One region of the Oceaniserpentilla sp. 4NH20-0058 genome, then DNA from elsewhere that is predicted to be linked to it. Evidence: predicted binding sites of a transcription regulator. Region 1 holds the regulator's gene; the other holds the start of a gene.
The links. The regulator FNR, encoded in region 1, switches genes on or off when oxygen is low (the NO sensors DNR and NnrR bind a similar motif). The targets are predictions, from matches to a motif close to TTGATNTANATCAA.
Positions count from the first base shown of each region.

Region 2: a site for FNR is predicted at 3,554-3,567, ahead of ABWV45_RS03065 (Hsp20/alpha crystallin family protein). Genes of this name have one in related genera too.

Region 1 is NZ_BAABWE010000001.1:482,405-494,604, forward strand. It holds gene ccoG (cytochrome c oxidase accessory protein CcoG) at 196-1,620, shown strand; gene ABWV45_RS02220 (FixH family protein) at 1,717-2,199, shown strand; gene ABWV45_RS02225 (heavy metal translocating P-type ATPase) at 2,202-4,589, shown strand; gene ccoS (cbb3-type cytochrome oxidase assembly protein CcoS) at 4,601-4,801, shown strand; gene ABWV45_RS02235 (sulfite exporter TauE/SafE family protein) at 4,805-5,473, shown strand; gene fnr (fumarate/nitrate reduction transcriptional regulator Fnr) at 5,568-6,353, shown strand; gene ABWV45_RS02245 (hypothetical protein) at 6,485-6,985, shown strand; gene ttcA (tRNA 2-thiocytidine(32) synthetase TtcA) at 7,074-8,051, shown strand; gene ABWV45_RS02255 (hypothetical protein) at 8,056-8,484, opposite strand; gene greB (transcription elongation factor GreB) at 8,541-9,020, opposite strand; gene ABWV45_RS02265 (prenyltransferase) at 9,017-10,054, opposite strand; gene ABWV45_RS02270 (DNA-J related domain-containing protein) at 10,120-10,692, shown strand; gene ABWV45_RS02275 (polysaccharide deacetylase family protein) at 10,668-11,771, shown strand; gene ABWV45_RS02280 (LysR family transcriptional regulator) at 11,768-12,200, opposite strand, start outside.
Region 2 is NZ_BAABWE010000001.1:649,311-661,510, forward strand. It holds gene smc (chromosome segregation protein SMC) at 1-2,413, opposite strand, end outside; gene ABWV45_RS03065 (Hsp20/alpha crystallin family protein) at 3,017-3,448, opposite strand; gene ABWV45_RS03070 (hypothetical protein) at 4,231-4,701, opposite strand; gene ABWV45_RS03075 (transglutaminase-like domain-containing protein) at 4,705-7,755, opposite strand; gene ABWV45_RS03080 (putative Ig domain-containing protein) at 7,924-11,550, opposite strand; gene ABWV45_RS03085 (carboxypeptidase regulatory-like domain-containing protein) at 11,576-12,200, opposite strand, start outside.

The sequences.
Region 1 (12,200 bases):
GGCTATATGCCGCTTTTTTTGTGTTTATTAGAAGCTGCTAATGTTTTAGACTTAAGACAAATTTACACTTAAGTAACACGTGTTGGCCCTAATAACAAAGTAATGGTGTGCCCTGCCATCATTCAATAAGCCTCATAGACTACAATTAACATTGATCTTCTATGCGTGACGCTTCTTAAAAACAAGGTGGTCAGTATGAGTGATGAAATACCCGTTAAAGACGTTACCCCTGTCAATATTCACGAAAAGTACGAAGGCGTTTCTGCCAAAGTAAACGGCAAGCTTTATGTGCGCGCGATCAATGGGCTTTTTAATAAAATTCGTACCTTTTCCCTTTGGGGATTGATGATTGCTTATTTTGTGACGCCTTGGATCAATATTGGCGGCATGCAAGCAGTTTGGTTCGACTTACCTAGCCGCCAGTTTCATATCTGGGGCCTAACCTTTTGGCCACAAGACTTCATTTTATTATCTTGGCTGTTAATTATTTGTGCCTTTGGCTTATTTACCATTACCACATTAGCTGGTCGTATTTGGTGTGGTTACACCTGCCCACAAACCGTTTGGACGTTTATTTTCATGTGGGTGGAAGAGAAAATCGAAGGCAATCGAAATCAGCGTATGAAGCTTGATAAAGCCCCTTTGACTCAATCCAAAGTTTTAAAGAAAGCCGTTAAGCACTCTATTTGGATCGTAATATCACTAGCAACCGCAGTCGCATTTGTGGGGTATTTCTACCCTATTCGTGAATTACTGCCAGATATTATGACCTTTAGTATTGAAAACCACTGGGCCAGTTTTTGGTTGTTATTTTTCACGTTAGCCACTTACGGCAATGCTGGCTGGTTACGTGAAATGGTGTGCACCCATATGTGCCCCTACGCCCGCTTCCAAGCGGTTATGTTCGACCAAGATACATTGATCGTTTCTTACGATGAACGTCGCGGAGAACGCGGTTCAGGTCGAGGAACACGTAAAAAGGGTGTTGACCCTGTTGAACAAAACATTGGGGATTGCGTCGATTGCAGCTTGTGTGTACAGGTTTGTCCTGTAGGCATTGATATACGTGATGGTTTGCAATATCAGTGTATTAGTTGTGCACTATGCGTGGATGCCTGTGATGAAATCATGGACAAAATGAATTATCCAAAAGGATTAATTCGTTACACCAATGAACATGCTTTAAAAGGCAATAAAGTACATATCATTCGCCCCAAACTGGTAGGTTACGCCATGGCGTTAATCGTTATGATGGGTATTTTTGTTTATACCATTTTTGACCGAGAGCCCGCTGAGATTGATGTGGCTCGTGACCGTGGATCTTTATATACCACCAGCAGTGATGGCCGCCTGCAAAATAGCTATTTTGCTAAAGTCATTAACATGTCTAATGAAGAGCACACATTTACTGTTCGCGTAGAAGGTTTAGAAGGTGGTGAGTTGAGCGGTAAAACCACCGTTCACCTCATGCCGGGCGAAGTGCGCTCTTTACCGCTAAATTTAAGAGCGATACCGTGGGACTTAAAACAGTCTAGAACAGATATTATTTTCATTGCTACGAGAGATGACGGACTAGAAGTCAGCGAAGAAAGTCGCTTTATTGGCCCAGCTGGTCGCTAAAAAGATAACTTTACCATTCTTAAAGCACCTATCAATTTGTTCAGCGCCACTGTAGTGATACACTGGCGCTCTATTTTTATTACGCAGTATTGATTCATGACTGACACACAAAAACCTTGGTATAAAGAACCCTACGTGTGGATGCTAATTGGCTTCCCTTTATCATCTGTCATTGTGGGTATTTTCTTTATTACCACAGCGGTCGTAAACCAAGATTCACTAGTAAGAGACAACTACTACAAAGATGGCTTAGCGTATAACTCTGAACTGCAGTGGGATAAACAAGCGGATGCTTTAGATGTTCGCTTAAATCTATTAATTGAGGGCAATAACCTTACCCTTAATATACTAAACTCACGTAAAAATCCGCCATCTACTTTGAAAGTATCCCTAGGTCACCCGACTATTCCAGAAAAAGATCGTGCCTCGCATTTGCAACTAAAAGAAGCTAAACGCTTCATTGGATTTATTGATGATATCGAAGACGGCCGTTATTACTTGTTAGTGGAATGCCCAGAACAAGAATGGCGTGTACGTAAAGATATCTGGGTGAAAAACGGCGTGTTGACGGCAATCTAAACATGGGTGATTGTTACCACTGTGGACAGCCTATTGAAAAAGGTGTCGAGTTAACCGCCTTAGTGTTAGGCGAACAACGAGACATGTGCTGTATTGGTTGCCAAGCGGTGGCCAATGCTATTGTACAACATGGCGGCGAGTCCTTTTATCAGTTTCGAAGTGATACCAATCAAACCCCCGATTTCACATTAGATACCCTACCCCAAACCGTCAAACAAGAGCTAACCCTATTTGATAATCCAGATGTTCTAGCTGACATTAGCTCTCAAATAAATGGCGCCTACGAAACCATTTTAATCATTGAGGGCATTACCTGTGCAGCTTGCGCTTGGCTAATTGAAAAGCAATTAGCAGACTTCGAAGGCGTTAAGTCGGTACGTTTAAACCTCACAGAGCACAAGCTTTACCTACAATGGCAGCAAGACACTACACCGCTAAGCCATGTTATTTCCCGTATTTACAGTCTTGGGTTCAAAGCACAACCTTATACCCCTGACGCGGCCTCTCAGCAATTACAAAAAGAGCAGAAGCAATCCATTCAACGCTTGGTTTTAGCCGCATTAGGTACTATGCAGGCAATGATGTTTGCCGTTCCCTTATACGTTGGTGAATGGAGCGGCATACTTCTGCAATACGAAACCTACTTTCGATTTGCAGGGTTAATCATCACGACCCCCGTTGTGTTATACAGTGCAAAACCTTTTTTCAAAGCCTTTTGGCGTGATATAAAATCTAAGCATCTCACCATGGATGTGCCTGTTTCAATTGCAATTGGCGGCGCTTACCTTGCCAGTGTCTATTCAACCTTTACCCATGGCCAAGAGGTTTACTACGACAGTGTCTGTATGTTTACCTTTTTCTTATTGGTGGGCCGTTATTTAGAAACCAGAACACGTCTGCGCAATGGAGAAGCTGGCAATCAATTACATAATTTGATGCCTCGAGCCACATTAAAAATCCTTGAAAACGGCGACGAAGCCTTACTACCTGTTACTCAAATTGCCATAGGGGATGTCATTCGTGTGGTATCCGGTGGCACCATTCCAGCCGATGGAGTGATTGTTTCGGGTAAAAGCTCAGTAGATGAATCCATTATTACTGGTGAGTTTATTCCCGTAAATAAAGCAACAAATGACGGGGTTATTGCTGGTAGTTTAAACGTAGACAACCCCATAGATGTGAAAGTACACGCATTAGGTAAAGACACACAAATCTCAACTATCATGGCCCTATTAGACAGAGCCACCCAAGATAAACCTAAAATTGCACAACTGGCCGACCAACTTGCACAATACTTTGTAGCAGGTGTATTACTAACATCAGCCATCGTATTTACTAGCTGGTATTTCATCGACAGTGATCGTGCATTTTGGATTACCCTTAGCGTATTAGTAGCCACATGCCCTTGCGCGCTATCACTGGCCACACCTACTGCATTAACCGCAGCAACGGCAGCCCTTCGCAGAAACGGCGTGCTGATTACCCGTGGCCATGTACTGGAAACCTTACGAAAAAGTCGTCGTATTTTATTCGATAAAACAGGTACGCTAACTTTAGGCCAGCTCACCATCGAAAAAAACATTGAATTAAACCACTGCCAAATAAACCCGCTTCAAATAGCGGCCAGCCTTGAGCGACACAGCCAGCACCCCATTGCCAGCGCCTTTCAACACGACCAGATATTACCTGCATCCGATGTAATGAATCACCCAGGGGAAGGTATCAGCGGTATTATTGAACAAATCCCCTATAAAATCGGCACAGCTCAATTTGTGGGCCTTGATGCTACGCCACCGAATGATGGCCATTGGGTCGCACTTGCAAACGACACACACCTACTGGCTTGGTTTTTACTCAGTGATGAAATTCGTCCGCACGCTTATGAAGCCATTCAAGAATTAAAACAACTGTCACTTGAATGTGAGCTTTTAAGTGGTGATCAAAGCCGACACGTACAAGATATTGCGCACCAGTTGAAGATTGATCGTTTTCAATCAGGTGTCAGTCCCCAAGGTAAATTAGCCTATTTGGCCAAACAAGATCCTAGTGATGTAACCATTATGATTGGTGATGGTATTAATGATGTACCGGTACTGGCCCAAGCACCCATTTCTATTGCCATTGGCAGTGCCAGTGACTTGGCCAAAACCCACGCGGATGTGATTCTGGTTAATAACCAGCTAAAACGCATCAGCCAGTTAATCAAACAAGCTCATAAAACCCAGCGCATAATTAAGCAAAATTTACTCTGGGCGTTGCTGTACAATAGTAGTATTTTGCCATTAGCCGCATTGGGGATTATTCCGCCCTACATTGCAGCCATTGGCATGTCCACCAGCTCATTAGTCGTGGTGTTTAATGCCCTTCGCTTAAACACCTTACCTAAATAACCGAGACTCATATGGAAATCATATTTATCACCGTTCCCGTTACGCTCTTGTTTATAGCCAGCGGTGTGGCCATCTTTTTTTGGGCAAACAAAGGCGGACAATTTGATGATCTAGATAGTCCAGCCCACCGCATTCTATTTGAGGAAGATACTCCTGAAGCGAAAAAAGAAGATACTGCTGAATCAACCAAAGATTCAAAGCAAGATAACTAAACCATGCTTGAGCCGCTTTCTTATTTAACTGCTTTCCTGCTAGGTATATTTGGCAGTTTACACTGCATGGGCATGTGCGGAGGTATTGTCGGTGCACTATCGGTTAATACAGGTCAACAAAGCATAAAGTTGCAGCTAAGTTATCACCTTGGTCGCATTAGTATGTATGGCCTAATCGGTTTGTTAGCAGGCTTTGCGGGGCTTTGGCTGTCACAAACCCACGATTATGCAGGACAAGTATTAAGAGGAATTTCCGGTGTATTGCTGATTTTAATGGGCATTTATATTTTAGGCTCAAGCAAAGCACTACTATGGCTAGAGAAAGCTGGCTCTGGTTTGTGGAAGCGTATTCAACCCCTCAGCCGTTCACTCATCCCTATTAGCAATATAAAACAAGCTATCGCACTTGGTCTCATATGGGGATTGCTGCCGTGCGGACTCGTTTATAGCACCTTAAGCTGGGCTTTAGTGGCGGCCAATCCTCTTCATAGCGCAAGCTTAATGGTAGCATTTGGCCTTGGAAATATGCCTGCATTATTAAGTTTAGCCGCCTTCACTGGCCAAATTAATCGCTTTAAACAAAATGTATTTGTAAAAGCTTTTGTAGGCCTAGGTATCATTGGCTTTGGTATTTGGACGCTTGTAGCCCCTATCCTTCAAATTAACCACTGACAAGCCTTGACATAAATCATACTATTGACGAGTATTCCCGACTTGTTAGTCACCTGTCACTCCATCGCAACACACAGGTCATTAGGAGAGCGAGATGTCTAAGGACAACCAAACAGTACATTTTTTGGCCACCAGCAAGCCGAATGAGACCCACTGCAGCACCTGTAGTCTAAGCTCGCTATGTCTCCCGATTGCCCTAGAGAAAGGCGATTTAGACTCCCTTGATAAAATGATCAAACGTGGCCGCCCTATTCAAAAAGGTGAGCTGCTGTTTAAACAAGGTGACCCATTTAAAGCTATCTATGCCATTCGTACAGGAACCATCAAAAGCTTCACAGTTGCACCAAGTGGTGAAGAACAAATTACTGGCTTTCATTTAGCCAGTGAATTGGTTGGTTTATCTGGTTACAGCGAAGACGTATACCCACTTTCTGCTAAAGCACTAGAAACCACTACCGTATGCGAACTGCCCCTAGAAAAACTAGAAACCCTATGTGACGAGATTCCGGGTCTTCGCAAACAAATAATGCGCAATATGGGTGGAGAAATTCGTCAAGACCAACAAATGATGTTACAGCTTTCTAAAAAAACAGCCGATGAGCGCATGGCTTACTTCTTATTAGATATTAGTAGCCGTTTTGAGCGTCGAGGCTTTTCAGCCAGTACCTTCCGCTTAGCCATGTCACGCGTGGACATTAGCAACTACTTAGGTCTTGCCGTTGAAACGGTGAGCCGTATATTTACCCGCTTTCAAAAGAAAGGATTCATCAAAACAGAAAGCAAAGAAGTCACATTATTGAATTTGGATGAACTCAATACATTGGCCGGCACTGTTAGCGACCAATCCGATTGCCAACTGCACCCCAAGCAATCAAACTAACCCCTTGAAATAAAAGAAAAAGACAAAATGCAAGTATTTTTTTTGCATTTTGTCTAATTGCATCTAATGTATAACTATCTTTCTCAGGATTGGCCTAGAAATACAAACACGCTAGATGCAAGGACACCACCATGGGACTGTGCCCAAATGATCTTCGGCACTTGGTGATTCGCCCCACCTTACAATATTTAGAGCAATATTCGCTGTCAGCAGAAACCTTATTATTAGGTACCGCCGCTGTAGAGTCGGGCTTGGGCTATGAATTAAACCAACAACAAGGAAAAGGGCTTGGGGTATATCACATCAACCCTAGAACCCATCAGTTACTGTGGGATAACTACTTAGCGACCAAGCCAGACCTCGCCAGCAAAGTACGTGGACTGGCGAGTCAGCATGAGTTTTTAAAAGACCCTCATACAGAATTAACCACTAATTTGCGCTATGCCACCGCCATTGCTTGGCTGATTTACGCCCGTAAAGACGCCACACTGCCAGAAGCTTCTGACTTACCTGCTATGGCTAAATACTGGCGCAAGCACTTCCATAGCCGCCCCCAAGGCCCGCTAGAAGACTACATTAGTCGTTACAATGCTATTCACAATCCACCTGCTCTTTCGGCCTTTGCTTATTAAGCTTAGGCTTTATAACCCTATATCATGGGCAAATTGGTTTCATTTAGGCTAAAATCCGCGCCAGAATACCCCTTAGCTAGGTTTAATAATGGTCCAGTTCGTTGACGCCTCTGCGTCTGCCCAATCAGTCGAAGAAAAAAAACAAAAGAACGAATTTAATAAGTTGCAAAAACGCCTTCGTCGAGACGTGGGTCGTGCTATTGCAGATTTTAATATGATCGAAGAAGGCGACCGCATTATGGTGTGCCTTTCTGGTGGTAAAGACAGCTTTACCATGTTGGATATTTTAATCAGTTTACAACGCAGTGCGCCGGTGAACTTTGAATTAGTTGCCGTGAACCTAGACCAAAAACAACCGGGCTTTCCTGAGCATATTCTACCAAGTTATTTAGATACATTAGATATTGAATACTACATCGTTAATCGTGACACCTACTCAGTGGTAAAAGAAAAAGTACCAGAAGGACGCACCACCTGTGGCTTATGTTCGCGTTTACGTCGCGGCACACTTTATGGTTTTGCTGAAGATATTAACTGCAATAAAGTTGCACTAGGACACCACAGGGACGATATTGTAGAAACCATGTTCTTAAATATGTTCTATGGGGCACGCTTTGCAGCCATGCCTCCCAAGTTGCTCAGTGACGACAAACGCAACATCGTAATTCGTCCTCTTGCTTACTGCAAAGAAAGCGATATTAGTGAATTTTCTGTAGCTAAGAATTACCCAATTATCCCTTGTAACTTATGTGGCAGCCAAGAAAACCTACAACGTCAAAATATTAAGGCCATGTTGGCTCAATGGGAAAAAGACACCCCAGGAAGGGTTCAGCAAGTATTCAATGCACTACAAAATATCGCGCCATCTCAATTGGCTGATACCCAGTTATTTGATTTTGAGAACCTAATAATAGACCGCAGCCAACAACGCGATGATTATGAATATGCCGAAGCGCAGATCATAGAAGGAGTGGGTGAATTTGCGCAAATGCCGCCTAGGTTAAAACCAGACAACCTAATTAACGCCATTAACTTATCCATTGAAGCAGACCCTACTAAAGGGTAAATTTTTACTCTAACACGCAGCGATAGCGCCCAATTCCATCCACATGAATAATGGCTCGTGTGGATAGTTTATCGTGCAGGTTTTCAAGCCCTAATATGATTTTCCGTTGACCATTTGTGCTTTCTCGGCGAATAAACATCACCTTAAAGCGCCCTGCTTGCTGAATCTCTTTTATGGCCACCGTACTTTTTATAAGTTCTGGGCCTTTTTCATTCCATTGCACCCACTGTAGAAACATCTCATCTTGCTTATCCGAACGGGTGATGACCAAGCGAATTTGCCCAGAATGCTTAGCTGTTTTCCAATTCCCCATGCCTTTTACATCATAGATAACAGGGCTAAGCCTAAACACCTGTTCAATGGTTTGACTTTCAGTCTTGGCCTGTACACTAATAGATAAAAACAGACACAACAAAAAAATAAGCCCGCGCATATATTAAATCCTCATTTAATATATTTAGCTTAGTTCAAACAGGCTATCGCGCTAGGTTAGTCAAACGGTTGGTAACGAACGTGATTGATCAACCAAGTTTGTAAGCCAGAGGGCGTTTTTACAGCTACCTCATCGTCTTGCTCTTTACTTAAAAGGGCTCGCGCCATGGGGCTATCGATAGAAATATTTTGACTGCCAGAGTAAATCTCCTCAGGGCCAACAATGCGAAACTGTTTTGTATCTCCCTGTTCATTTTCAACTTCCACATAGGCCCCAAAAAAAACTTTGCCTTCTTGTTGTTGGGAGTAAGGCACCACTTTTAAGGTTTCAATGCATTTACTCAAGTAACGCACCCGAGAGTCAATCTGCCTTAAAATTCGTTTGTTTTCTTTATAGTCCGCATTTTCTGAGCGATCCCCTAAACTGGCAGCCCACGTAACTTTTTGAGTAATCTCAGGGCGGTATACCCGCCACAAGTGGTCTAGCTCATCTTTTAATGCAGCAAACCCTTGCTCAGTAATTAGTTGAGTTTTCAAAACCAACCCCAAGTGAGCAACAGTCCTATACACATGAGTACACTCATTAACAAATGCATTTTAGCCGCGTCAAAACGGATTTCGTTCAAATTAGGGTCTTCACTGGATTGAGCTAAAAACAGCACTTTAAGATGTTTGATGACCAAGGGTAATGCCAGTAAGGGTAATAACAAGGATAAATGAATAAGAGTAGCCACCATTAGCAAAGCCCCAAAAGCCCCCACGTAATACAACAGCTGTAATACAGAAGCATTTTTAAGCCCTAATTTCCCTGCTATTGTAATCGCCCCTGCTTTCTTATCGACATTTATATCATTGATATTATTTGCGTTTAAAATCGTCCCCGCAAGCAAACCAAAGAAACATCCCAGTAACAAACTTGCAGGTTGAATCACGCCAGTGGCCGCCAGTGACACTCCAGCAGTCAGTACAGGCCCACATAAAAGAAATACCCAAACATCTCCAAGTGCTTTGTATTTAAACCCAAATGGCTTGCTGGAATAACCGATGACCCCTATTCCCGCCAGCAAGGCACATAACAAAATAATACTGGGCGCAACGACAAACACAGGCAAAGCCAATAAACCCGCTAGAACAAAGCACCCCCAACCTGCATTTCGGATTTGTTTTGTTGTAAGCCATGCCGATTGAATCACGCCACTTCCTCCTAGGGTATCTGGCAGATCAATCAATTTTAGATAATCTTCAACATCATTTAATAAATTAACGGATATTTGCAGTAACACCATGGCTATTAGTGCTGGTACTAAAACCCACCACTGAATATGAGCGTCTAGCACTAAACATAAAAAAACGGTGGCTATTGCAGGCATGATAGTAGCGGTTAAGCTAATAGCGCGTAGGGCTTTAAACCAGCGATAAAGCCACGATGGCGGGTCGCTTTTCACTTGAGTAAAAAAAACCTCTTGATTGTGCTCTGATAAAGCCACCCAGCCTGCTGTATTCTGGTACTCACCCGTTAACAATAAAACGTCAAGTTCACCACTACTTTTAGGTATGCGTAATTGGTCCATATGCTTCCTTATAATCAAGCCACTTATCAGCTAAGCTAGTAAGAGATCATTGTGGCAAATACTGTATGTTTAATTTTGATTTGAGCCAAGAGATAGAAACATTTATCTTAGAAAAAAAGATCTGTAAAGAATATGAGATCATTCTTCACTTAAAAAACCTTGGGCGAATCCCCACCAATGCACTGTCAACGCCATTATCATTATTTAGGGCCCATTTTTTAATTTATAACGCTTTGTATAGACTGCAACTGAACACCTTAATACACAACAAATATTCACTTGAAATTTCCAGTATTGAAGTTCGTGTTGAATGCACACGGCTTAGACCAACCACCAGCCGTAATTTATCTCAATTTGATCCTCTTGCAATCTTCTATTTAGATTTAAACCACCTTAATCAAACCACAGAAACCGATGTCATTAAGTTATTAGATAACTTCTGGCAGCACTATTTCAATGACAGCCAAAAACAGCAAGCATTGGATACTCTTGGTCTATGTGAGCCAATTGACTCTAAAGCCATAAAAACGCAATATCGTCGATTAGCCATGCAACATCACCCCGACCGCGGTGGCGATGCCGATACTCTTATTGAAATTCATCAGGCAGTTCAATGTTTACAGCAGTATTACCCTTAGTTTTAACTATTTTTTTCACAATTTTTAGTCAAAGTGTTGTTGCTACCACTGAAGGTACAATTAAAACGGTTAACCCTAACCATCACGCAGTGATTGTGCAGTATCACCATGTCAGTGAAGCCACACCTCCAAGCACCAGTATCTCGCCGGAAGGCTTTGCCGAACACCTACAGCTTATTGATGATTTAGGCTTTCAGGTGCTCCCCCTAATTGACGTGATTGAAGGGTTACACTCAGGAATTGGGTTTAAACAAAAAACATTGGCCATCACTTTTGATGACAGCTATGACTCAATTTACACAACCGCTTTTCCACTATTAAAAGCGCGTAACTTGCCTTTTACTATATTTGTCAATCCGCTGGCCATTGACGAGCAACATGGCAGCACCATGACATGGGAAAACTTAATAGAAATGCAAACACAAGGCGCCACAATCGCTAATCACAGCCAAGAACATTTGCACCTATTGAAAAAAATAGACAACGAAACACAACTAGATTGGAAGCAACGTATTCAAGGGGATATATTAACGGCTCAGAACCGTCTTGTTGAAAAGTTAGGCATTAAAAATCGCTATTTCGCTTACCCATATGGTGAGTTTGATGAAGCCCTCAAACAACTATTAAGCGAGCTAAATTTTATCTCATTCTCGCAACAATCAGGCCCAATCAACATCAGTAATGATTTTCAGTCACTGCCCCGCTTCCCTGCATCTGGGATTTATGCCAACCCAGCAACCCTTAAAGTCAAATTAAACAGCCTGCCATTTCAAATCATCAATGTTGAACCTAAACCAATTATCCGGTCAGAACTGGAATCGGCACCTCAACTCATATTAACCGTCAAACCCAATAATATTCATTACCAGCAAGCACAATGCTTTTACCAAGGAGAAGCCATTGATACCACGGCACAACTAGTTGAGGATACTTTAGTTATTCAAGCTCAGTTTAATGGCCCCCTTGCGCTGGGCAGAAGCCGTTATAATTGTACAGCTCCATCAAAAACAAGCAGAGAGTATTACTGGTATTCAATACCGTTTATCACTATTGGTGAAAACAATACTTGGGTCGATTAAGCACCGCTAGCATTAATGACATTTTTCAATTGCTCTACACTAGGCTGAGACGCCATGTGTTCAATGGTGCATTGCTTGATACATTCTGCGAGTAATTGTGTGGCAGGGCCGGCAATGGCTTTATTCGCATACACCAAATATAATGAGCCAAGCTTTTGATAATCTTCATCAAGATCAATGGGCAGTAACTGCCCTTTTTGAATGTATTCACAAGCTTCGTGCACCGCAATCCACGAAAAGCCTAAGCCCTCTAAGACTAATTGACGGGCACTCTCTAAATTCGTCACCGTCCAGCGTAAATCTGACCCCAACCAACCAGAATCGCGATTTTGCTTTTCTCCTGAGTCTTTAATCACCACATGAAGATGCTGGCTTAAATCGTTACTGGTCACTTTTCTACCCAATTTATGCAACGGATGATCGGGGTGA
Region 2 (12,200 bases), 170 kb from region 1:
GTACTTTTAATTGTTGTTGGTGCGCTTGATCTTTTTGATGACGAGCCGACTGCCTAATTTGATCTAAACGCTCACGACACACATCTCGCTGCTCTAAAAGCTGTTCGCGTTCTTGTGTGTAATGCTCCATATCTTGAAGAGCGGTTTGCCATTGAATACGAGCTTCTTCTAGTGATTCTTGCTCTAGGGTTTTGCCTTCTTTTTGCTCGGTTATTTCGCCAAGTAATTGATTTCTACGTCCTACTTGCTGCTCTAAGCGGACTTTTTGGGCATGTATAGTAGATTTATGATCACTTAACTGTTGTGCTGCGTGGTTTACTTCCCGCTGAGCGTTGTTACGCTGCTGCTCTAACGTATTAATACGCAATGATGTGGATTCTAAATCTGCATCTAATTCTTCTACGAGGGCGTCTAGGTCATCCTCTTTAATTGTCAGCTCTTCAAGCTCTTGCTTGCGCGCTAACACACCGGATTGATCATCAGCGGAACGCTTAACACGTATCCAGTTTGGGCCTAACCAAATACCCTCAGGGGTGATGACACTTTGATTGCCTTGAAGTTGTTTACGCATTTCAAGTGCAGAAGTTAAGTCTTGTGCACACAATACATCGTTCAGCCATGGCACACTTACGCCGCTGGTTTGAGCCGCTAAACTTTGTGACGATTGATTAAAAGCACCTTGGCTTTCCATTAACGTCATTTGACCTTGGTTAAGGTTTAATAATCTTTCTGCATACTGATCAATGGATGGCACCACGACCGCTTGCAGTTGTTCTGCCAATACGGTTTCAACGGCTAGCTCCCAACCACTTTGAACTTGTAGCTCGTCGGCAAGGCGTTTATTTTGATGTAACTGCTGGCTTTGCAACCAACGGCCTGATTCGCCGTCAGTGCCTAATGCCGCTTGCTGCAATGCCTCTAATGAAGCTTTGCGACCCATTACTGACTGTAATTGGCTGCGTGAGTCATTTAATTTCTGAGATAAGTCTTGTTGTTGTTCGCGGGCAGCTTCTACTTGCTGCTGGTATCGAGCTGCGTCTTGCTGCTGTTGTTCAAATTGCAGCTCTTTTTCACTGAGCTGTTCATCCAGCATCGCTAACTGTTCTTCGGCTTCATCACCAATTTGCAGTGATTCAACTTCACGCTGTAAGCGTTCAATACGTTGCTGAATACGGGTTATATTTTGTTCAAAGTTTTGAATTTGAGATTTACTTACTTCGGCAATTCGCTGTGGCTCAGCGCTTTTCTCATTGAAAGCATCCCAAGAATGTTGCCAGTTTTGCATGGCGTCTTCAGCTTCAATAAGGGTTTCTTGGCTGGCTTCTTCTTGGGCATAGAGCATTTCGCTTTCTGGTTCAAGCTCCATTAATTGTTCGTCTAGGGCTTCTAATGCGAGAGCGTCTTCTTCTTCTTGCTGCGCAATATTGGACTTTCCATCAATGATTTCTTGAAGGTCACTGTTTAATTGCAAAGAACGCTGGCTTTGAAACTGAATACTTTGCTCTAAACGGCCAAGGTTGCCGCCTAACTCATAAAATTGAGTTTGCACTTTTTCAAACTCATCGGTTAAATCCACCAATACGATGCGTTTTTCTTCTACTTGGGATTCATCTTGTACTTGAACAGTTAATACTTGCTCCAGTGCTAGCTCTTGCTCGGCGATGACCTGATTAATTTGCGCCAGCTCGTTATCCATGTTTTTCCAACGCATAGCCAATAATTGGGCACGTACTAAGCGTTCGTCTTCTTTGAAGTTTTTGTATTTTTCTGCTGCTTCAGCTTGGCGCTGTAATCGGCCTATTTGACGGCCTAATTCTTCACGAATATCACTAAGGCGCTCTAGGTTCTCGGTGGTACGGCGAATACGGTTTTCAGTTTCACGGCGACGTTCTTTGTATTTAGAGATGCCCGCGGCTTCTTCAATATAAACACGCAGTTCATCAGGTTTGGATTCAATAAGCTTGGAGATCATGCCTTGTTCGATAATGGCATAACTACGCGGCCCAAGACCGGTACCTAAGAATAAATCCGTCACATCACGACGGCGGCACTTAGTGCCATTTAAATAATAGGTAGACTGACCATCACGGGTCACTTTTCGCTTTAGGGAGATTTCAGTATATTGGGCGTATTCCCCTTGTAGCTTGCCTTCGCTGTTATCAAATACTAATTCGATACTAGCTTGACCCACAGGTTTACGACCTGTTGAGCCATTAAATATTACGTCCGTCATGGCGTCGCCGCGAAGATTTTTGGCGCTGCTTTCACCCATAACCCAACGTACAGCGTCAATGGTATTGGACTTACCACAGCCATTAGGGCCAACAATACAGGTTAGGTTTGTTGGAAAAGGTATTTTTGTTGGGTCAACAAATGATTTGAACCCAGCAAGCTTAATGGACTTTAGTCGCACTTCACGCCTCTTATTATACTTAGTGCTCTAGGGCATCCATCATGATGCTTAGCAAATGATCACCATACTCTTTTAATGCTTGTTCCACTTCTGGCACATCTCATTTCATAACCCCTTCTGGTAATAACGAGAAGAATGTCATGCTGTAACTTAACGCATTATTATCCATGGTTAAAGCCATATAATAGGTACGATGTAGCTGATTGCAGATCTTCTAAAATGCCCTCTAAGTAAGCATTTTCAGCCATTCATTACATCAAACCCTGCTTTTATCAAGACTACGGGCTCCTGAGCTACTGGCATGGCACGCAATCAGTTACGGCTTTATTTATGAGTATTTAGCCACTTTAGGGTGTTGAGTGGGCAGTTCGCTTAGATAAGCTTTCCAGTGCTTTAAAACTCATGCCGCACCAAACCCTGTACAAAATACAAACAACCCAATCCAGACCCTAGATTTAAGCCAGCTAGTGTACCACAAGATGGACAATTGACTATGTCCTCTCAAGGCCTTTGCATAGCTGATTTGCACCCATAAAAAAGCCTAATATTGGCTTATAAATCAATATTAGGCTCAACAAAAGAGTTATTTCAAAGCTCGTCTTATTACTTAATATCCACTTGAATACGTTTAGGTTTTTCCTCATTGGACTTAGGTATATCGATATTCAGCACCCCCTCCTCAAAGCTGGCATTGATGCTTTTGGCGTTTACATTATCAGGTAACGTAAAGCTGCGTGTAAAAGAGCCATAAGAACGCTCTACCCTGTGTAGCTTGTTGTTTGTTTCTTCATGTCTACTTTCACGCTTACCTGAAACCGTCAACACTCCCTCATTCACACTAATAGACATATCTTCTTTTTTCACACCGGGTAAATCGGCATGTACATGGAAATTTTCATCGCTTTCACTGACATCCACACTTGGATACCAATCCGCTTGCTTCATGGCTTCCGTATTGGCTTTTGATACTTGTGGGCGATAACGGCTTAGTACGGCGTCCATTTCAGCAAATGGATCCCAAGTTGATAATTTCATGTGAGTCTCCTTTGTATTTCTCAATGGCTTTCTATTGGCCTCACTAAAGATATATGTGCGTTCAAAGGGTTTTCAAGGTGAGATTTTTAATATTTTTTTGAGATATTGATTAACGTCAATATTTGAGATTTTTATAAAAACATATAAACAATTGTGAATGGATTTTGCTTTGGGGATATTAAATTAAATTGCAAGTGAGGCCTTTTTTAATTAGCCCTTTTCCAAAAAGCCAAGCCTACAGCACATAAAATAAAACAAAGGTCGACAATATAAGTAGCTAAGGGGTGAAAGTCGATTCTTTATAAATAGGCAGCATCATTCAATAATTTCTCTTCTTTTAATGACAAGCGACTAAAAACGTATCCGTAAAATAAAATTATGGGAATCAAGAAAAATACAATCATCCTCAATTCAATATAACCACCAACTGAGAGCAGCGACACATTAGAAATACAGTTCCAAGAATCAATTGAAAGTATAATCTTTAATATTTTTACTTTCTAACTACAATCCCCTTCAATCTCACCCTCACCCTCACCCTCACCAGGACATTAAGCACTAAGCAAAATTCATTTCCCGAGGAAAACTTCCTATATCAATTTATAATAATAGGGCTGGTCATTTTTCTGACATAAATTAAAATCAATTGGCAATTGAGGTTAATATCACCCGATATAGAAACTCTACGCTAGACATTGAAATTCGAATTGATACTTTCGATTTAACAGGTCCCTACCCGTAAATTATTCCTTATTAAATACAGACCTTCTAACAGACTCTTTCTAATTAAACAACATAACAGATAAACATTCCGAAAACCAAAACAAGGATATCCCAGCAACCATCCAACCTGAAAATAAAGACCCTGTAATAAAGAAATGTAACAATATAAAGAAGGGGATCAAACTGATAAAAATCAACCTAAAATCTATGGATCTAAACTGTTTATTTTCACTTTTAATATTATAAACATAATCAGAAAACCCACTAACTAGAAATATTCCTTTAGTCTCGTTCGGTAACTTCTCATAGACACTCTTTGAAACCCTATATTCTTTACCCCCTATCAAAATTTTATAGGTTGATCTATCTGAATATAACCTATCATCGTCAATATAATTAGACTTTTCCATCATCGAGTCTATTTCAATTGCAGAACAAGCAAAATCAAATATCAAAACACACAAACTAACTATCCCTATAAGCATAGATAAAAACACTATACCTTTATCTCTTTTCTCAATATCCATCATAATTTAACATGCCCATCTTGATAAAAAGCTATGAGCCACTGACAGTATTTTTGACACAATATAGCCAGCGATTAACCCACCAATAAATGTTAATGATAAAGTTGCCACGAACCCAGTCAATATAGCAAACAATGCAAGATACAGCATTGCTGCTATCGCCCCTTTTATTGATCCATTACAACGCTCATAAAAACTTTGCAGATCACTAAATACTTCAAAAACAGTAACCCAATAGCTCTTAAATCCGTCAATAGCTAACAGTGCTTTAATATATTTATTTTTTGTTACTATTGATTCGGCCATTCCAATATAAAATTGTAATTTAGTTAAAAAGCCAACTTTAACTTTACCTCCATTTTCTCCACCTGCGATTTTATAAGCACCTGCGCCGGTTTCCGGATCTATTATGATATAGCCCTCACCAATCCAGCCCTCATAATTTAAACTATAATTATGTGTTGTGACGATCTTCCCTGCATTTACACTATTTCTTATTTCAGTCTCAGTATCATGATTTAAGCTCATTGAATTTAAAGCAACATCAAGATTACTTGGATTTATTGTCCATATTTTTTGACCTTGTAAAGCTGCTAAATTTATTGCTTTTACTGCACTAATACCTTTTGCAGAATTTTCTGGCGTTGTAAACAGCAGCTCAGGCACTAAATTTTCCATTGAACTGTAACGATTGCCGATTATTTGGTTGTACTTCAACCACCTGCCATTATCATTAGCATTTTCAACTGTTGATGATATTACCCGATCAACATCCATGACCATCCCAGTCGTAGATACATTCCGTGGTACACCAAACCAATAACTTGTTGTCAAGCTTAAATTTACTTTTCCGTAAGATGGTGAACGGTAATTAACAATCCCTACTTGTTGCGCTGCAAGCTCATCCTGAATATTATTCAATGCAAAGTAACTACTAATTGTCGATTCTAATAAATCTCCAACTAAATCTTCTTTACTTAACGAAGTAAAAAGTGAATCATCTTCACCTTCTAAAATTGTACTTGTATTTTTAATATTTTCTTTCAGATTCAGTATGCTTTGAGGGCTAGTACCTTGTAGATCTAGACCTATAGCTTGATATTCACCCGCTATAGGATTGTTTGTAGATAAATCCCAACCACGTCTAGGCTCCCAATAACCTAATTGCTCGTGCAATTCCGTCCCCATAGTGCCCGCATTGGCTTCAGAAATTGTTTGCCCATCAATGGAAAACTCTGCAATCAAGTTAATTAAGTACCCTGGTAACGTATCTGGTAACGCATTCGGGTCTACTTCTCCGGTTGCAGGATCGGGGGCTGGTAAATAGCTTTCAATAATTGCCTGGTCATTCTCAGTAGCGGGTTTAAAGCTCAAAGCTAGCTTTTTACCTGCTAATTTTACAGTGGGCTCAACAATCGTAATTAATGGAGAACCAGAATAACCATAGGTTTGAGTGGCTAACTCATATTTGAATTTATGCCTTAAGTTATTCGGTACTTCAGAGAAAGTATCTTGGGTCACGATATGACTATACGGTAAGCCTGCGGATAATGGGCGTGGTGGAATCACTTTGACTTCCTGCAAGCCTAATACCTCACCAATAGTGGCATCAGGATTTTGATTGGAAATATACTCTTCAATTTGTGCTTGAAAGATCTCCAATTGTGCTTCGATGTTTGCTTGGGGCACATTTTGTATCCAGCCCTCTTGCTCATTAACGACGGCATTTTGCTCAATATCATCAACAAGAGCTTGTGCATCAAAAGGCACGTTATCTTCTAAATCTAATCCTTGAGTGAATTCATATTGTTTAAACGACGCATCCATTGGAATCCAATTATCGCCTTCAATATTGTTAATCCCACGAGAAGGTTCAAAATCCACATAAGCTTCTACCCAAGTGTGCTCCATACGGATTTTCTTAACGACACCACCTTCTACTAAAGCGACGTTGGGAATACCACCTTGACCCATTAAGCTTTGTGCAGCCTCGGGGACATTGACACCACCCACCCAGTTCATTACCTTTTCAACCGGCACTTCAACGGTACCGTAAGCGTATTTAGCAGGAATGTTTGAAGCTCGTAATAAAGCAATTAATAAACTTGCCGTATCCATTGCATTACCACGTTTGGTCTCTAAGGTATATTGCGCCCCTTGAATAGAGCCATAACTCGGAATGAATCGAATATTATTATGTACCCAAGTATAAATTTCGATTGGGCTATTATTTAAACTTTGTGCTAATTCAATAATGTCATCAGTGATTTGAACATCAATGGTTTGTGCAAGATCATCATCAGTCGGTTGATTGGTTAAGCCTAATGCAGCCGCTGATAACATATTTGGTAACAAAGAGTTCGACGCCAATTGGGTATATTTAGAGAACGGATTAATCCCAATAGCCGCTTGTAAGTCATGTTTCGTTAATTTAGGTTCACGGACATCCTTAGAAGGTGAACGCCATGGTAGGTTATTTGGGTCTTCTGCCGTATGGCTACGTTTGAATTGGGCTTTCCCTAGTTTTTCTTCAAGCTTGTCCAATAAATTCTTTTGCTCTTGAGAATCATCCGAATTTACTAATTGCTCTAACTCTAACTGAAGTTCCGAATAGTCTTTTTTCACTTGGCCTAGGGCAACTGAATGACGTTCTTTAATCAGTTGTTTAACTTCTTCGGATAAATTTTTGCCTGAAGTTAGTTGCTCTCCCTCTGCTTCAAACTGAGAGATTGCGTCGTCATAAGCTAATTGAACTTCATTTTTAAGAGCCTCAAGATCAGATACTTCTTTATCTAGCAATGGCATGCTTTCAACACCTAATGCACTTAAAGCATCATCAATCCAGCCTTTTTCTTTCTGGCGCTTAGCGGCTGCCTGCGGTAGCTCTTTACTCAACTTATGTTTTAGTTTTTCTAAGCGATGTGCCAGTTTCTTTTCAAGTGTGTTTTCTAATATTTGTGTAATTTCCGCTTGGCGAGCATCATCTTTCGTCATTTCATCTGCAACGGCCTTAGAACTCGGCGACAGATAAAATACAAATGTAAACATAAAAGCCATTAGGGCGGACACCCCCTTGGCTAACTTACCAAATCTTAATACATCCATGGTCAAACTTGTCATTATTATCCCCAACTCTAAACCGTTCTAATTAAATAGGTCGAGCCCTATACTTTATATTCGTTCAATAAGACAGAATTATAACCTCTGCCTAATACTATTTTTTTATTAATTCAGTTTTTGTTGTATTTGATACAACCAAGCATCCAGAATGAGCCTCAATTCTTGGCTTGCATTAGCCGAGTCATCCGCCATCTTATCTATCGCTAATAAAATAGAATTGATTGCTTTATCAAAATTATTTTTGGATATATCAATACTGGCTGAATCAAGCTTTTTAATAATGAAATTCAAGTTGATATTTACTGAACCAGAGGCTTCAAGCGCTGCTATTAAATTTTTAGCTCTCTGATATTCCTGATCTAATGAAAGATTTCCAAATACATATGTCTTTTCATGATTATCAACAATGAGCTGGCGATTAATACCTGATTTCACATCAATCGCTAATGAAACATCCCCACCCTCGTTTGGTAATTTCACATAGATCGTAAACTCGGTTGAGCTTGGTGACGAGAAGTCATATTGCCACACCCAAATACCATTCACTAAATTAAGAGGTACGGTAGATTCTATGATTTGACCACCTTGCGGTAGGGAAATACCCAAATCTACAGCGGCTTTTCGACTTTCATTATTTAACAATATAGTCAAAGGAACAACGCTACCTGCAGCTACACTCCAATTATTTGGTTGAATATGAAGTAAAGCATTAAGTAATAACTGCTCATGCAACCCTTGATAAGTAGTGGCTTCATCAAGAATATCAAAAGCAAAATAGCTATTATCACCAAGGCCATATTGGCCTGCTGTTACCGCTGCTGGTGCAACTTCATATGCACATTCATCGCTCGCATTTTTTCCTGTATTAAATGTCGCCCAAACTTCTGCATCACAATGAGCCAGTGCTAAGCCTTGGTTTACTAATGCATCAGATAAATTTGGTTGGGACATAAACCCATTATCCAATATGGCACTTGCATGATTGTTTTTTCCAGTAAGTTTAATGCCTAAGGCTTTTTCTATTTTATTGTTTCTACGGTTCCAACTACCGCCGACTAATAAACCTAAACCAGAATTTTGAGCCTCTACCAATAGCTGTTCCGTTTCCGGATTAAGCGTGACCTTATCAGAGAAGATAGCAACAGCACTGTATAGGCCCGAATGAAATTCGCTAGTAAAGTCATTGGCGTTATCCGTTAAGGTGTAATACCAATCATTAGATTGTAAATGGCTTTCTAAATAACGTCTTTGTGATACTGGATCATTCACATCTTGCGTTGTTGTATCCAATCCATCTACCAAGACTAACAGTTTGCCTTTATTCGCCAATGTAATACTAGATTCAATCGACGGAGGCGTTACGTTAAACCCAGCTGCCGCAAGCTCTTGTAGCTCTCCCTCAATCTCAGCCATCACAATACAAACATACCCACCATACTCAGGTGGATCTGATAATAACAATTGAAATGGATGCGGATTAACATTACTGATTAACACATCTTCTTCTTTGATTTCATACAAAACGTTTCCATCATTCATATTAATTAATTGATAGATCAAATTTGTTTGAACTTCTGGTTTTGCGCTGCGATTAAACACAGAGAAGTGACAGGTTTTAGCCTCCCCTGTTGGGTAATAATCTAAGGCGACACTTCCAACAAGTGAAAATAACTCTAAACGTTCAACATCAAACGTGGTTAGACTGGTTGCAACATCTTCACCATTTTGAGAAATCACCCATTTAACTTGATACAATCCTGATTCACGATCCACTAACGGCAATACGTATTGTCGATCGCTTAAACCTTGTGGAACCAAGCTATTTAATGTGAATGTTTCTTCTGCTAATAAGGCGCCACTTGGTCTATAAACACGCAAGGTGCCTACACCACCATCAAATGGACTATTCGTACTTAAATTTTGAACGCGCAATTCGATATTCGCTTGATCCCATCCTTGATAAACAGGTTTATCTGCATTTACCAAGGCACCGACATCTAAATTTCCACCACTGCTTGTGGTGATGGAGAACGGAGCAAACGCTTGTGTTAGTACTTGATTAGTTTCATCCAGTAATTCACCCAGCACATTATAAGCCCCTGCATAAACACTTGATGCATCAAAGTATTGGAAGGCTAAATTAACTTCTTCATCAGGGGCAATAGATTGAATATCAAACACACCAAAATCCATCACGTGTATTTTCTGGTGATCAACAATCGAAAGCCGAACCGAAGCATCCGTATCTATTTGACTTAAATTTTTCACCAAACTCGAAATTTCTACTTGTTCACTTGGAGAATAAATATCTTTGTCCGTATCAACATTAAGTACATTCAATGTTGGCGCCACTTTAACCGACTGCGAAGGCAATAGTTCACTGACTGGGTTACCATCAATATCGATATAAGAAAGTTCTAATTGATTAGTTATAACTCTTTGTTCACCCGGGGTTAAATTATACAAGCCTAATGTGGTATTTAAGTTTTCTAATTGCCCAACGCTAAATGTGTCAAATGCCCAGGATACTACTGTTTGATCATTCTCAATAGAAATCTCAGATGGTGGTACACTGAATGAACTGTTATCGATTTGAATATCAGTAGATGAGATGGAACTTTTTATTCTCACATTCGATATAGCTGGCTTAATAACTTCAATGTTCACGGCCACAGGGCTTGACGCACCACCACGATTATCGTTTGCTAGAAATGTCACCAGGTGCTCACCCATATCTGCAGTAGTTGGTGTCCACTCTAAAGTAGCAACGCCTGTTGTCCCCCCTGATAACGTTTGCTCGAATGTTGCATCAGATGGTAAACCAACATGATTCAAAAACACTTGATCATTTGGGTTGGGATCAGTAGCTTGCACCGTCAGTGTAAGCTTCTGGCCTACAACCGCTTTGATTCTGCTACCTGCTTCTGGTGTTGGCGGATGATCAAATACAGGCCAATCGTTAGCACCTTGCTCCTGTAGTTTCAAAAGAAAGTCAATCGCAGCCGTGCTTTTAACATTTCCTTCCTCATCACGATCCTCTATTGTTACTTGAACTGTGTATAAACCATTGCTAAATGATTCAGCGCCTTCCCATGTAAATAATCCAGTTTGTGAATCAATTTGCATACCAGAGGGAATACCATTAATAGCCGATTCAGAACGAGTTGACATGCGCCATGTCATTTTGTCGCCATCTCGATCAACCGCCGGAATTAAAAACCGACAATCATATTTAGAACAAGACACGATAGGCGGTAAATTACTAAATGGAGATGAATTACCATCTTCTAAATTAATCCTCGTATATACACGCCAAGTTCTACCGGAGTTTCGCAGACCACCGATTTTACAACAACTTTCAAAACGACCTAACCATGGATTACCATTATTATTTGGTGCTGGGTAGGTATGTCGAACTATGTCATTTTCATTTCTTGTATCAATTGCTTCACCTACTATCCAGTCTTCTTGTAGGTTACGTGCAATGACTCTAAAATAATGATTCGATGCCTTACCATCACCAAAATAATAGCTGCCGGGGCTAAAAGTTTGCCCTATATTCGGATGCCCAAATGCACTACTTCTGAATGCAACTGTCATTCGAAAATCTGCTGTACTATCTGAAATATCTGGACGAGACTCGAAAGTAAAGTGTCCAAATCTAAAGTGACTCGCTTCAACAATTGTGCTCGTCATTAATAAAACGAACAATACAGAAAGTTGTAACCACATTTCCTTTGCCTTAATAGAAGTTGAATTATTCACCGTCTACTCCTTCTACTTGAATGTCACTATTCACGTTTACATCTTCCAAGGGCACGACTTCATTTGGAGAAAGCAACTGGGTTGCCTTTAGGCGTATTGAAGGCGGAACAAATACTCCACCTGCAGATTGGTTTTCGACCGTTGCCCCCTGTACATTACTTAATACCAATTGATATTGGCCACTGGCCACAAACTGATAAGGCATTACAGAAAGAACTTGTTTCTTATTAATATCACTCGGCATTAATTCAATTTGACTACTACCTTGCGTTAACAACTGACCATCTGGAGTGTTAAATTGATAATCAAATTCTACCAAAACCGGTACATTAGAACGGTTATGCACATCAGCAAAAAACTCTACATCAGATTGATTGTTTAATAAAACATAGCCAGGTGATGCATTTACCCTTAATGCAGCAATATTTTCTGTTGGTAAAATAGCTACACTGGCGCTACTTTGTGAAACTAGGTTGCCAGTTACACCATCCAAAGCTTGAACTGTTATGGTGTATTGACCAGGCTCAACGGTAAGCGTATTCCACCACTGCTCCAGTTGAATGCTGCGCTCTTCTCCTGGGGCAAAGTCTTCAATAGAAGCTTCTAAGTGCTCTTGA